3 regions of the Cupriavidus sp. 05L310 genome follow, and region 2 is predicted to be linked to each of the others. Evidence: predicted binding sites of a transcription regulator. Region 2 holds the regulator's gene; each other region holds the start of a gene.
The links. The regulator sigma-54, encoded in region 2, starts transcription at its own class of promoters, with help from an activator protein. The targets are predictions, from matches to a motif close to TGGCANGNAANCTGCTTT.
Positions count from the first base shown of each region.

Region 1: a site for sigma-54 is predicted at 1,525-1,542, ahead of AC1DS6_RS17125 (circularly permuted type 2 ATP-grasp protein). Genes of this name have one in related genera too.
Region 3: a site for sigma-54 is predicted at 1,205-1,222, ahead of urtA (urea ABC transporter substrate-binding protein). Genes of this name have one in related genera too.

Region 1 is NZ_JBFTOX010000021.1:94,719-97,992, reverse strand. It holds gene edd (phosphogluconate dehydratase) at 1-760, shown strand, start outside; gene AC1DS6_RS17130 (gluconokinase) at 950-1,459, shown strand; gene AC1DS6_RS17125 (circularly permuted type 2 ATP-grasp protein) at 1,756-3,228, shown strand.
Region 2 is NZ_JBFTOX010000016.1:62,058-65,331, reverse strand. It holds gene lptA (lipopolysaccharide transport periplasmic protein LptA) at 1-398, shown strand, start outside; gene lptB (LPS export ABC transporter ATP-binding protein) at 435-1,220, shown strand; gene AC1DS6_RS13945 (RNA polymerase factor sigma-54) at 1,368-2,843, shown strand; gene hpf (ribosome hibernation-promoting factor, HPF/YfiA family) at 2,893-3,243, shown strand.
Region 3 is NZ_JBFTOX010000018.1:79,519-82,792, reverse strand. It holds gene AC1DS6_RS15295 (MFS transporter) at 1-545, opposite strand, end outside; gene AC1DS6_RS15290 (hypothetical protein) at 751-1,110, shown strand; gene urtA (urea ABC transporter substrate-binding protein) at 1,277-2,542, shown strand; gene urtB (urea ABC transporter permease subunit UrtB) at 2,733-3,274, shown strand, end outside.

The sequences.
Region 1 (3,274 bases), on a different contig from region 2:
CGTGGCCGGGCACGGCCTGGCACGCTACACGCAGGAACCCGTGATGATCGACGGCGTGCTGCAGTGGCGTGACGGTGCGGCTACCAGCGGTGACGCGACGGTTCTGGCCACCGCGGCCGAGCCGTTCTCCGCCGAGGGCGGCCTGCGCTTGCTGCAGGGCAATCTTGGCCGCGGCATGATCAAGGTGTCGGCGGTGGCGCCGGAGCATCGGGTGGTGGAGGCGCCGGCGCGCGTCTTCGATTCCCAGGAAGGCTTGCAGGCCGCGTTCGATGCCGGCGAGCTGGCTGGCGATGTGGTCGCGGTGGTGCGCTTCCAGGGGCCGAACGCCAACGGCATGCCCGAGCTGCACCGCCTTACGCCGGTGCTGGGCGCGCTGCAGGATGCCGGCCACAAGGTGGCGCTGGTGACCGATGGGCGCATGTCGGGTGCTTCGGGTAAGGTGCCGGCTGTCATTCATGTGGGTCCGGAGGCACTTGCTGGGGGGCCCTTGTCGCGAGTGCGCGATGGCGACCGCCTCCGCGTGGATGCCGTCGCTGGCACCCTGGAATGGCTCGGTGGCGCCGACGGCGACGCCGACTTCGCGGCGCGCGCCTCGGCGGTACTGCCGGACGACGCTTTCGCCAGCTTCAGCGTCGGCCGCGGCCTGTTTGGCCTGTTCCGCCGCAATGCGCGGATAGCAGAAGAGGGCGGCAGCGCGCTGGACCTGTCCGAAGCCGACGCGCACGGCGCTGTCCAAACCGGCGCGGCCGTCGCACAATAGGCGGCGCGCCCCGATATTTGTGTCATTTGTGTCCCCGGCAGCCAACGGCTGGCGGGGACGACCCCGAGCCGGCCCATGCGGGTCCTATCATGGCTTCAGGGCCGTATGCTTCCGGACACTGCCGGCGGCCGGCGCGGGGACTACCGACAAGGATGGGCAAACCATCCGAACACGATCGCTGGAGCAGACATGATCTACATCCTGATGGGCGTTTCCGGCAGCGGAAAGAGCACCGTCGGCCAGATGCTGGCCGAGACCCTGCATTGCGGCTTTCACGACGCCGATGATTTCCACAGCGCCGCCAACAAGGCGAAGATGCACAACGGCATCCCGCTGACTGATGAAGACCGCTGGCCCTGGCTGGCCGCCATGCGCGCGGCGATCGATGCGGCCCGCGCCGAAGGCCGCACCCATGTGTTCACCTGTTCCGCGTTGCGCCAGACCTATCGCGACCGGCTGACGCCGCCCGACGGCGGCGTGACCTTTGTCTATATGAAGGGCGACGCCGCGGTCATCGGCGGTCGCCTGGCCGAGCGCAGCGAGCACTTCTTCAATCCGGCGCTGCTGCAGAGCCAGTTCGAAACGCTGGAGGAGCCGCGCGACGCGCTGGTACTCGATATCCGCCAGACCCCTGAAGCCCTGGTGCAGTACATCCTGGCCGAAGTGCCGGCATGCAAGGGTACGGCCGTGGCGCGTTAGCGCGGCGCGGTTGCCCCCGCCCGGACCGTTCCCGGGCGCCGTCTTGGTGCGAATTGAGGAGGGGCTGGCAGACATCTTGCTTAATCCATGTTTGATGGCGCGAATGCCCGCCGCTTGCGGCTTTCGTGGTCATAGGTATCCTATAGGTACAGCACTTCGAAGCATGACGACGGTCCGCGGCTGCGCCGCCGGGCTGCGGGTGGTGACCTCAAGGTGCTGTGCCGGGAACAAGAAGCCAATCAAAACGGGATCGCCGGCAGTTTGGGCGGCGCCCAAATCATGGGGGAACGGCCATCATGGCGGCGCGGTTTTTCGACGAGATGCTCGATTGGCAAGATGGCGTGGCGGCAGCGATCCACGCGGGAGAGTCCCTGCCGGCAGGTGCCGTGCGGGGGCATTACAAGCAGTTCGCGGACTGGCTGGCGCGACAGTCCGAAGGCACCATGGGCAACAAGCGCGCGGAGGCGGACCTGATCTTCCGGCGTGTGGGCATCACTTTCGCCGTGTATGGCGAAAAGGACGAGTCCAACAGCGGCACCGAGCGCACCATCCCGTTCGACGTGATTCCCCGGATCTTTCCCGCCAGCGAGTGGGCCACGCTGGAGCGCGGGCTGCGCCAGCGGGTCTCCGCGCTGAATCGCTTCATTCACGATATCTATCACGGCCAGGACATCATCCGCGCCGGCGTGATTCCCCCAGACCAGATCTACAACAACGCGCAGTACCGGCCCGAGATGCTCGGCATCGACGTGCCGCGCGATATCTATGCCCACGTTGCGGGCATCGACGTGGTACGCGCGGGCGAGGGCGAGTTCTACGTGCTGGAAGACAACCTGCGCGTGCCCTCCGGCGTCTCCTACATGCTGGAGAACCGCAAGATGATGATGCGGTTGTTTCCCGACCTGTTCGCGCGCAACCGCGTGGCGCCGGTGGCCCACTATCCGGACCTGTTGCTCGACATGTTGCGCGGGGTCTCGCCGCAGAACATCGCCGATCCCACCGTGGTGGTACTGACGCCCGGCATGTACAACTCCGCCTATTTCGAGCACGCCTTCCTGGCCCAGCAGATGGGCGTGGAGCTGGTCGAGGGCAGCGACCTGTTCGTGCAGGACGATCATCTCTACATGCGTACCACGCAGGGCCCGCAGCGCATCGACGTGATCTACCGCCGGGTCGACGACGACTTCCTCGACCCGCTGGTGTTCCGGCCCGATTCCACGCTGGGCGCGGCGGGACTGCTGTCGGTCTATCGCGCCGGCAACGTCACCATCTGCAATGCCATCGGCACTGGCGTGGCCGACGACAAATCGATCTATCCCTATGTGCCGGACATGATCCGCTTCTACCTCGGCGAGGAAGCCATCCTGAACAATGTCCCGACCTATATGTGCCGCCGTCCCGACGACCTGCAGTACGTGCTCGATCACATGGACGAACTGGTGGTGAAGGAAACCCACGGCGCCGGCGGCTACGGCATGCTGGTGGGCCCGGCCGCCACCCGCGCCGAGATCGATACCTTCCGCGAGGTCGTGCGCGCGCGTCCGGAGCAGTACATCGCGCAACCCACGCTGGCGCTGTCAACCTGCCCGACCTACGTCGAGTCCGGCATCGCGCCGCGCCACATCGACCTGCGCCCATTCGTGCTGTCGGGCAAGGACGTGCGCATGGTGCCCGGCGGATTGACGCGCGTGGCGCTGCGGGAAGGCTCGCTGGTGGTCAATTCCTCGCAGGGCGGGGGCACCAAGGACACCTGGGTGCTGGAGCGCTGAAGCGCGGCGCTCGCAAGGATTGTTTGAGATTCCCGCGCCGGCCGCC
Region 2 (3,274 bases):
GCACCGATCCCGAGGGCTACCAGTACGCCGTGGCTACGTCCAAGGGCGGCAAGCAGGCTTATATCCGCCAGAAGCGCGACAACGTCGACGAATACATCGACGGCTGGGGCGACCGCATCGAGTATGACGGCAAGCAGGAGCTGTCCAAGCTGATCGGCCGCGCACGCATGGCGCGGCTGGCCGGCGCCAAGCTGGTCGACGAGATCCGCGGCGCAGTGATCACCTACGACAGCCGCAACGAGTTCTACACCGCCAGCGGCGGTACGGAGAACGCGACGGCGGGCAGCCCGTCCGGTCGCGTGCGCGCCGTGTTGTCGCCGCGCCAGGAGCAACCCGCCAGCGGCGCCGCCGGCGCCCCGCTGCCGCTCAAGCCTGCGCCCGCCCCCGTCAATCCCTGACGCCGCCGCGTCGCCCGATCCACGGATTCAGCCTTCATGACCGTTACCCAAACCGCACCCTCCCAGCCCGCCACCCTGAAGGACAGCAGCACGCTGGTCGTGCGCCACCTGAAAAAGCGCTACGGCTCGCGCACGGTGGTCAAGGATGTGTCCCTCGACGTAAAGAGCGGCGAGGTGGTCGGACTCCTGGGGCCCAACGGCGCGGGCAAGACCACCTCCTTCTACATGATCGTGGGACTGGTGGCGCTGGACGAGGGCGACATCGTGCTCGACGACAAGCACATCAGCGGCCTGGCCATTCACGAACGGGCACGCATGGGCCTGTCCTATCTGCCGCAGGAAGCTTCGGTGTTCCGCAAGCTGAATGTGCAGGAGAACATCCGCGCGGTACTGGAATTGCAGATCCAGGACGGCAAGCCACTTGGCAAGGCCGAACTCGAGCGCCGGCTGGACACGCTGCTCGATGACCTCCAGATTGCCCACCTGCGCGACAATCCGGCGCTTTCGCTGTCAGGCGGCGAACGCCGCCGCGTGGAAATCGCCCGCGCCCTGGCCTCGGCGCCCCGCTTCATCCTGCTAGACGAGCCCTTCGCCGGCGTCGACCCGATCGCGGTGGGCGAGATCCAGCGCATCGTCAGCTTCCTCAAGGCGCGCAATATCGGCGTGCTGATCACCGACCACAACGTGCGCGAGACGCTGGGCATCTGCGATCACGCCTACATCATCAGCGAAGGCGCCGTGCTGGCCTCGGGCCGGCCTGAAGACATCATCGCCAACGAGTCGGTGCGCAAGGTCTACCTGGGCGAGAATTTCCGCATGTAACGCGGCGCGCCACAGCAAGCGGCAGCTGCGGCGACCTTGTGCCCAAGGTGGCTCCGGTGTCGCCTTTTACCCTGCAACGATCACGGCGTCATCAGCGATAGCAATTTCCGTTCCACCGGCACGGAAGTTGGGCATAAAATAGGTCGCATGAAACCGTCGCTACAGCTCCGCCTCTCGCAGCATCTCGCGCTCACGCCGCAACTCCAGCAGTCGATCCGGCTGCTGCAACTGTCCACGCTCGAACTGCAGCAGGAAGTGGAACAGGCGCTGACCGAGAACCCTTTGCTCGAACGCGAGAACGACTGGCTCGACAGCCCGTTGCGCGTTGCCGCCGACGGCTCGGTCAACATGCAGAGCGCTCCCGCGCCGGCGCCCGCCGACGGCCAGGGCACCAGCGAGAACCGCCCCGACGGCGCGCCCGAGGCCGAAGACAGCTATTCCGACAGCAACGAGGACTACGGCAACGACTGGAGCCTCGACGACTTCGCCCGCCGCCCGCAAGGCGACGACGACGAAAAGACCCCGATGCAGTTGCGCGACGCCGAACCCACGCTGCGCGAACATCTGATGGAACAGCTCGCGCCGCTGAAAATTTCGTTGCGCGACAAGGGGCTGGCCATCTTCCTGGTCGAGTCGCTGGACGACGACGGCTACCTGAGCGCCTCGCTCGAGGAAATCTGCAGCGAACTGCCGGATGAACTTGAATTCGAGGTCGACGAGATCCACGCCGTCCTTACCCTGCTGCAGAGCTTCGATCCGCCTGGTGTCGGCGCACGCAATGCGGCCGAATGCCTGGCGCTGCAATTGCGCCGCATCAAGCACCCGCAGCGCGACCTGGCGCTGACCATTGTCACCAATCACCTGGAACTGCTCGCGGTGCGCGACTACACGCGCCTGAAAAAAGCGCTGCAGGTGGACGAGCCGGAATTGAAGTCGGCGCATGAACTGATCCGCTCTCTGGCGCCTTATCCGGGCCATGCGTACAGCCGCCCCGAAGCCGACTTCGTCGTGCCCGATGTTTTTGTCCGTAAACTGAATGGCGGCTGGATCGCGCAGCTCAATCCGGATGTGATGCCGCGGCTACGTATCAACGACATGTACGCGCAGATATTGCGCGGTGCAAAAGGCGATGCGGGTGCTGCGGGACTGCAGCAAAAACTGCAGGAGGCACGCTGGTTGATCAAGAATATCCAGCAAAGGTTCGACACGATATTGCGCGTTGCACAAGCTATTGTCGAACGTCAAAAGAACTTCTTCACCCACGGTGAAATTGCGATGCGCCCCTTGGTTTTGCGGGAGATTGCCGATACACTGGGTTTACACGAGTCCACCATCTCTCGGGTGACTACCAATAAATACATGGCAACGCCGATGGGGACTTTCGAGCTGAAGTATTTCTTCGGCAGTCACGTATCCACAGAAACCGGCGGCGCGGCCTCGTCAACGGCAATTCGTGCGTTGATCAAGCAACTGATAGGAGCCGAAGACGCCAGGAATCCCTTGTCCGACAGCCGGATTGCCGAATTGCTCGGCGAGCAAGGCTTCGTAGTGGCACGACGCACCGTTGCCAAATACCGCGAGGCGCTCAAGATTCCGGCAGTTACTCTCCGCAAGACTTTGTAGCCGAGTTGCATCGCCTGCCTGGTGCAACTCTTTCAGAAGGAGAAACGCTATGAACTTCAAGATCAGTGGACACCACTTGGACATCACGCCCCCGCTGCGTGAGTACGTGGAAACGAAACTGGAGCGTATCGTCAGGCATTTTGATCAAGTCATTGGCGTAAGTGTGCTGCTCTCTGTCGACAATACAAAAGAAAAGGACCGGCGGCAGTACGCGGAAATCAATCTACATCTCAAGGGCAAGGACATCTTTGTCGAAGCGCATCATGAAGACCTGTATGCCGCTATCGACGCGCTCGTCGACAAGCTCGACCGGCAGGTGATTCGCCATAAGGATCGCGTGCAAAGCCACGACCGCGAAGCGGTCAAGTATCAGATGGCCGCATCGCAGATGCAGCAATGACCGTGCCTGGTGGCCCACAGACCGGGCCGCC
Region 3 (3,274 bases), on a different contig from region 2:
CTCCATGCCGCGCCGATGGCGGCGAGGATCATGAAGTTGGCGCGCCATCCCCAATGCATCGTCACCAGCGGGATCAGCAAGCCCGCCAGCAGCAGGCCCGCCGTCGCGCCCTGGTTGACCACCGCCACCGGCAGATTGCGCTTGTGGTCGGGAAACCATTTGAATAACGCATGCACGGAGATCGGGAAGGCCGGGCCCTCGGCCGCGCCAAGCAGCATGCGGCACAAGAGAATGGTCATGGCCGAGGTGGCCAGCGCCAGCGGTATTTGCAGCAGGGCCCACGACAGGCCCATCGCCAGCAGCAGCCAGCGCGTGGCCACGCGATTGGACAGAAATCCCACCAGCACGGTGGACAGCGAAAACAGCCAGAAGAAGCTGCTGGCGATCAGGCCGAACTCCGCCGGCGGCAGCTTCAGGTCCGCCATCAGCGGCACGGCCACCATGCCCAGCACGATCTTGTCGAGGAAGTTGATCAGCGACAGCCAGGTCAGCATCGAGGCCATGGCCCAGGCGCTGCGTGGCTGGTATGACGGAAGTGTGGTCATCGGTTTGCCTGGAGGCGTTGCTGGTTGGGATGGGATGTTCAAAAAGCCGGCTTGATGGTTCCGTTCAATCCAGGTGCTGCGCGATCAGTGCCATAGCGGACGTGCCCGAGCGGGCCGAAGCGCTCGGGGATTTCCGGCTGTGGCAAGCATGCGCTGGACCGGTCCAGGCTTTGGCGCGAAGGAGAAGCGGTGCAGGCGGGAGGGAATGTCGCAGCCGCGGCCCGGACAGGTGTTGTCGCGCCAGGTGCCGCCCACCGTGCCGGCATTCCCGAAGACGACGAAGGTATCGATGCAGGCTTGCCTGAGCCGGATGCCCATGCACATGTCGGCCACACTCGCGCCGATGATGACGATCTGGTTCCCTGGCGCCGCTGACGCGTTCAATGGGTTGTCTCCGTCGTGCTGTTTTCTGCTTGTCTGCGCAATATGCGGCAAGGGCACGGCGCGCAAGCGAACGGCCACCATAGAGCCGATTCGGGATTCGGGCAAGTCACGCCGCAGCATGCGCGCCGGCGGATGCCCCAATCTGATTCAGCCGCTGACGCCGCACTGGCTTGGTGCGTGACGTATCCGCACTATCGTGGTGCGGCATGGCGCGTGGCCGCCGCCGGAGGCTCGCCAGGCGGTGTGTGCAACCATGTATACAAGCTTGTATGCCATGGCATGCTAGTTGCAGAAGGTGTACCCGGGGTGCGTTGTTCCTTATCCAACACGACAATCTGGGAGCTGCAATGAAAAGACGTGACATGCTGAAACTGTCGGCGGTAGCCGCCGCGGCATTCTTCGCAACGGCAGGTGTTAGCCCGCTGGCATTGGCGCAGTCCAAGGAGCCGATCAAGGTCGGTATCCTGCATTCGCTGTCCGGCACCATGGCCATTTCCGAGACGTCGCTCAAGGACGTGGCGTTGATGACGATCGACGAGATCAACAAGAGCGGTGGTGTGCTTGGCCGCAAGCTTGAGCCGGTCGTGGTCGATCCCGCTTCCAACTGGCCGCTGTTCGCCGAGAAGGCGCGCCAGCTGATCACCAAGGACAAGGTTGCCGTCACCTTCGGCTGCTGGACCTCGGTTTCGCGCAAGTCGGTGCTGCCCGTTTATGAAGAGCTGAACTCACTGCTGTTCTACCCGGTGCAGTATGAAGGCGAGGAGATGTCCAAGAACGTCTTCTATACCGGCGCCGCACCCAACCAGCAGGCCATTCCCGCCGTGGAATACCTGATGAGCAAGGAGGGCGGCGGCGCCAAGCGCTTCTTCCTGCTGGGCACCGACTACGTCTACCCGCGCACCACCAACAAGATCCTGCGGGCCTTCCTGAAGAGCAAGGGCGTGGCGGACAAGGATATCGAAGAGGTCTACACGCCGTTTGGCCACAGCGATTACCAGACCATCGTCGCCAATATCAAGAAGTTCTCGCAAGGCGGCAAGACCGCGGTGATCTCCACCATCAACGGCGACTCCAACGTGCCTTTCTACAAGGAACTGGGCAACGCCGGCCTCAAGGCCAAGGACGTGCCGGTGGTGGCGTTCTCTGTCGGCGAGGAAGAGCTGCGCGGCATCGACACCAAGCCGCTGGTGGGCCACCTGGCCGCATGGAACTACTTCATGTCGGTCAAGAACCCGGAAAACGAAGCCTTCAAGAAGCAATGGGCGGCATGGGTCAAGGCCAACAACCTGCCGGGCGGCGACAAGCGCGTGACGAACGACCCGATGGAAGCCACCTACGTGGGCATCCATATGTGGGCGCAAGCCGTGAAGAAGGCCGGCACCACCGATACCGACAAGGTGCGCGCCGCGATGTATGGCCAGACCTTCAAGGCGCCGGACGGCTTCACGTTGACCATGGGCGAGAACCATCACCTGTACAAGCCGGTGATGATCGGCGAGGTCAAGGGCGACGGCCAGTTCACGGTGGTGTGGAAGACGCCGAAGGCAGTGCGCGCGCAGCCGTGGAGCCCGTTCATCGCGGGTAACGAAGGCAAGCCGGACAAGGTGATGTAAGACCGCGGGCGGGCCTGCGTCGAGAAGACCGCGCCCGCAAGCTGTCCGGTGTTTGTTCTCCGCCTTCGGGAGAGGGGAGCAAACCGACTTTGTTTCACTGCCGCGGGCCGCTTCAGGGCCGCGGCGCAAAGCAAAACCCGTCACGCCGACCAAGGTGGTCGCGCGCTTCCTGCGCGCGATCGCAAACCTTATGCACCGACCCTTATCGTTCTCTTTCGCTTCACGGTTGCGCGCCATGCTGGCAGCGTTGCTGCTGCTCGCCGCGTGCCCGCTGTGGGCCGCGCCGCTGACGCAGGCCGACCTGAAGCCACTGGCCGAAGACGACTTCGATGCCAAGACTGCCGCCATCACCGCGCTCACCAAGGCGCCGGTGGCGGAGGCGGGCCCCATTCTCAAGGCGCTGCAAGACGATACGCTGCAATACGCGCCCGGCGTCGGCATGGTGCGCCAGGACGGCGACAAGCTGGTGGACGCCATCAGCGGCAAACCGGTCACGGTCAAGCCCGATGCGCTCGAAGCGCTGACCCTTAACAACAGCCTGCGCGCGCTGGTGGACAGTGCCGCCAGCAGCACGCTGCTGCAATCGCCCGATGCGGCGGTGCGCACGCAGGCCGTCAACACGCTGCTGGACCAGCCCGGCAGCGCCTCGCGCCCGGTGGTGGAAGCCGCGCGCAAGGCCGAGGCCGATGCCGGCCTGCGTGCCAAGCTCGATGTGATCTGGGCCAATATCGT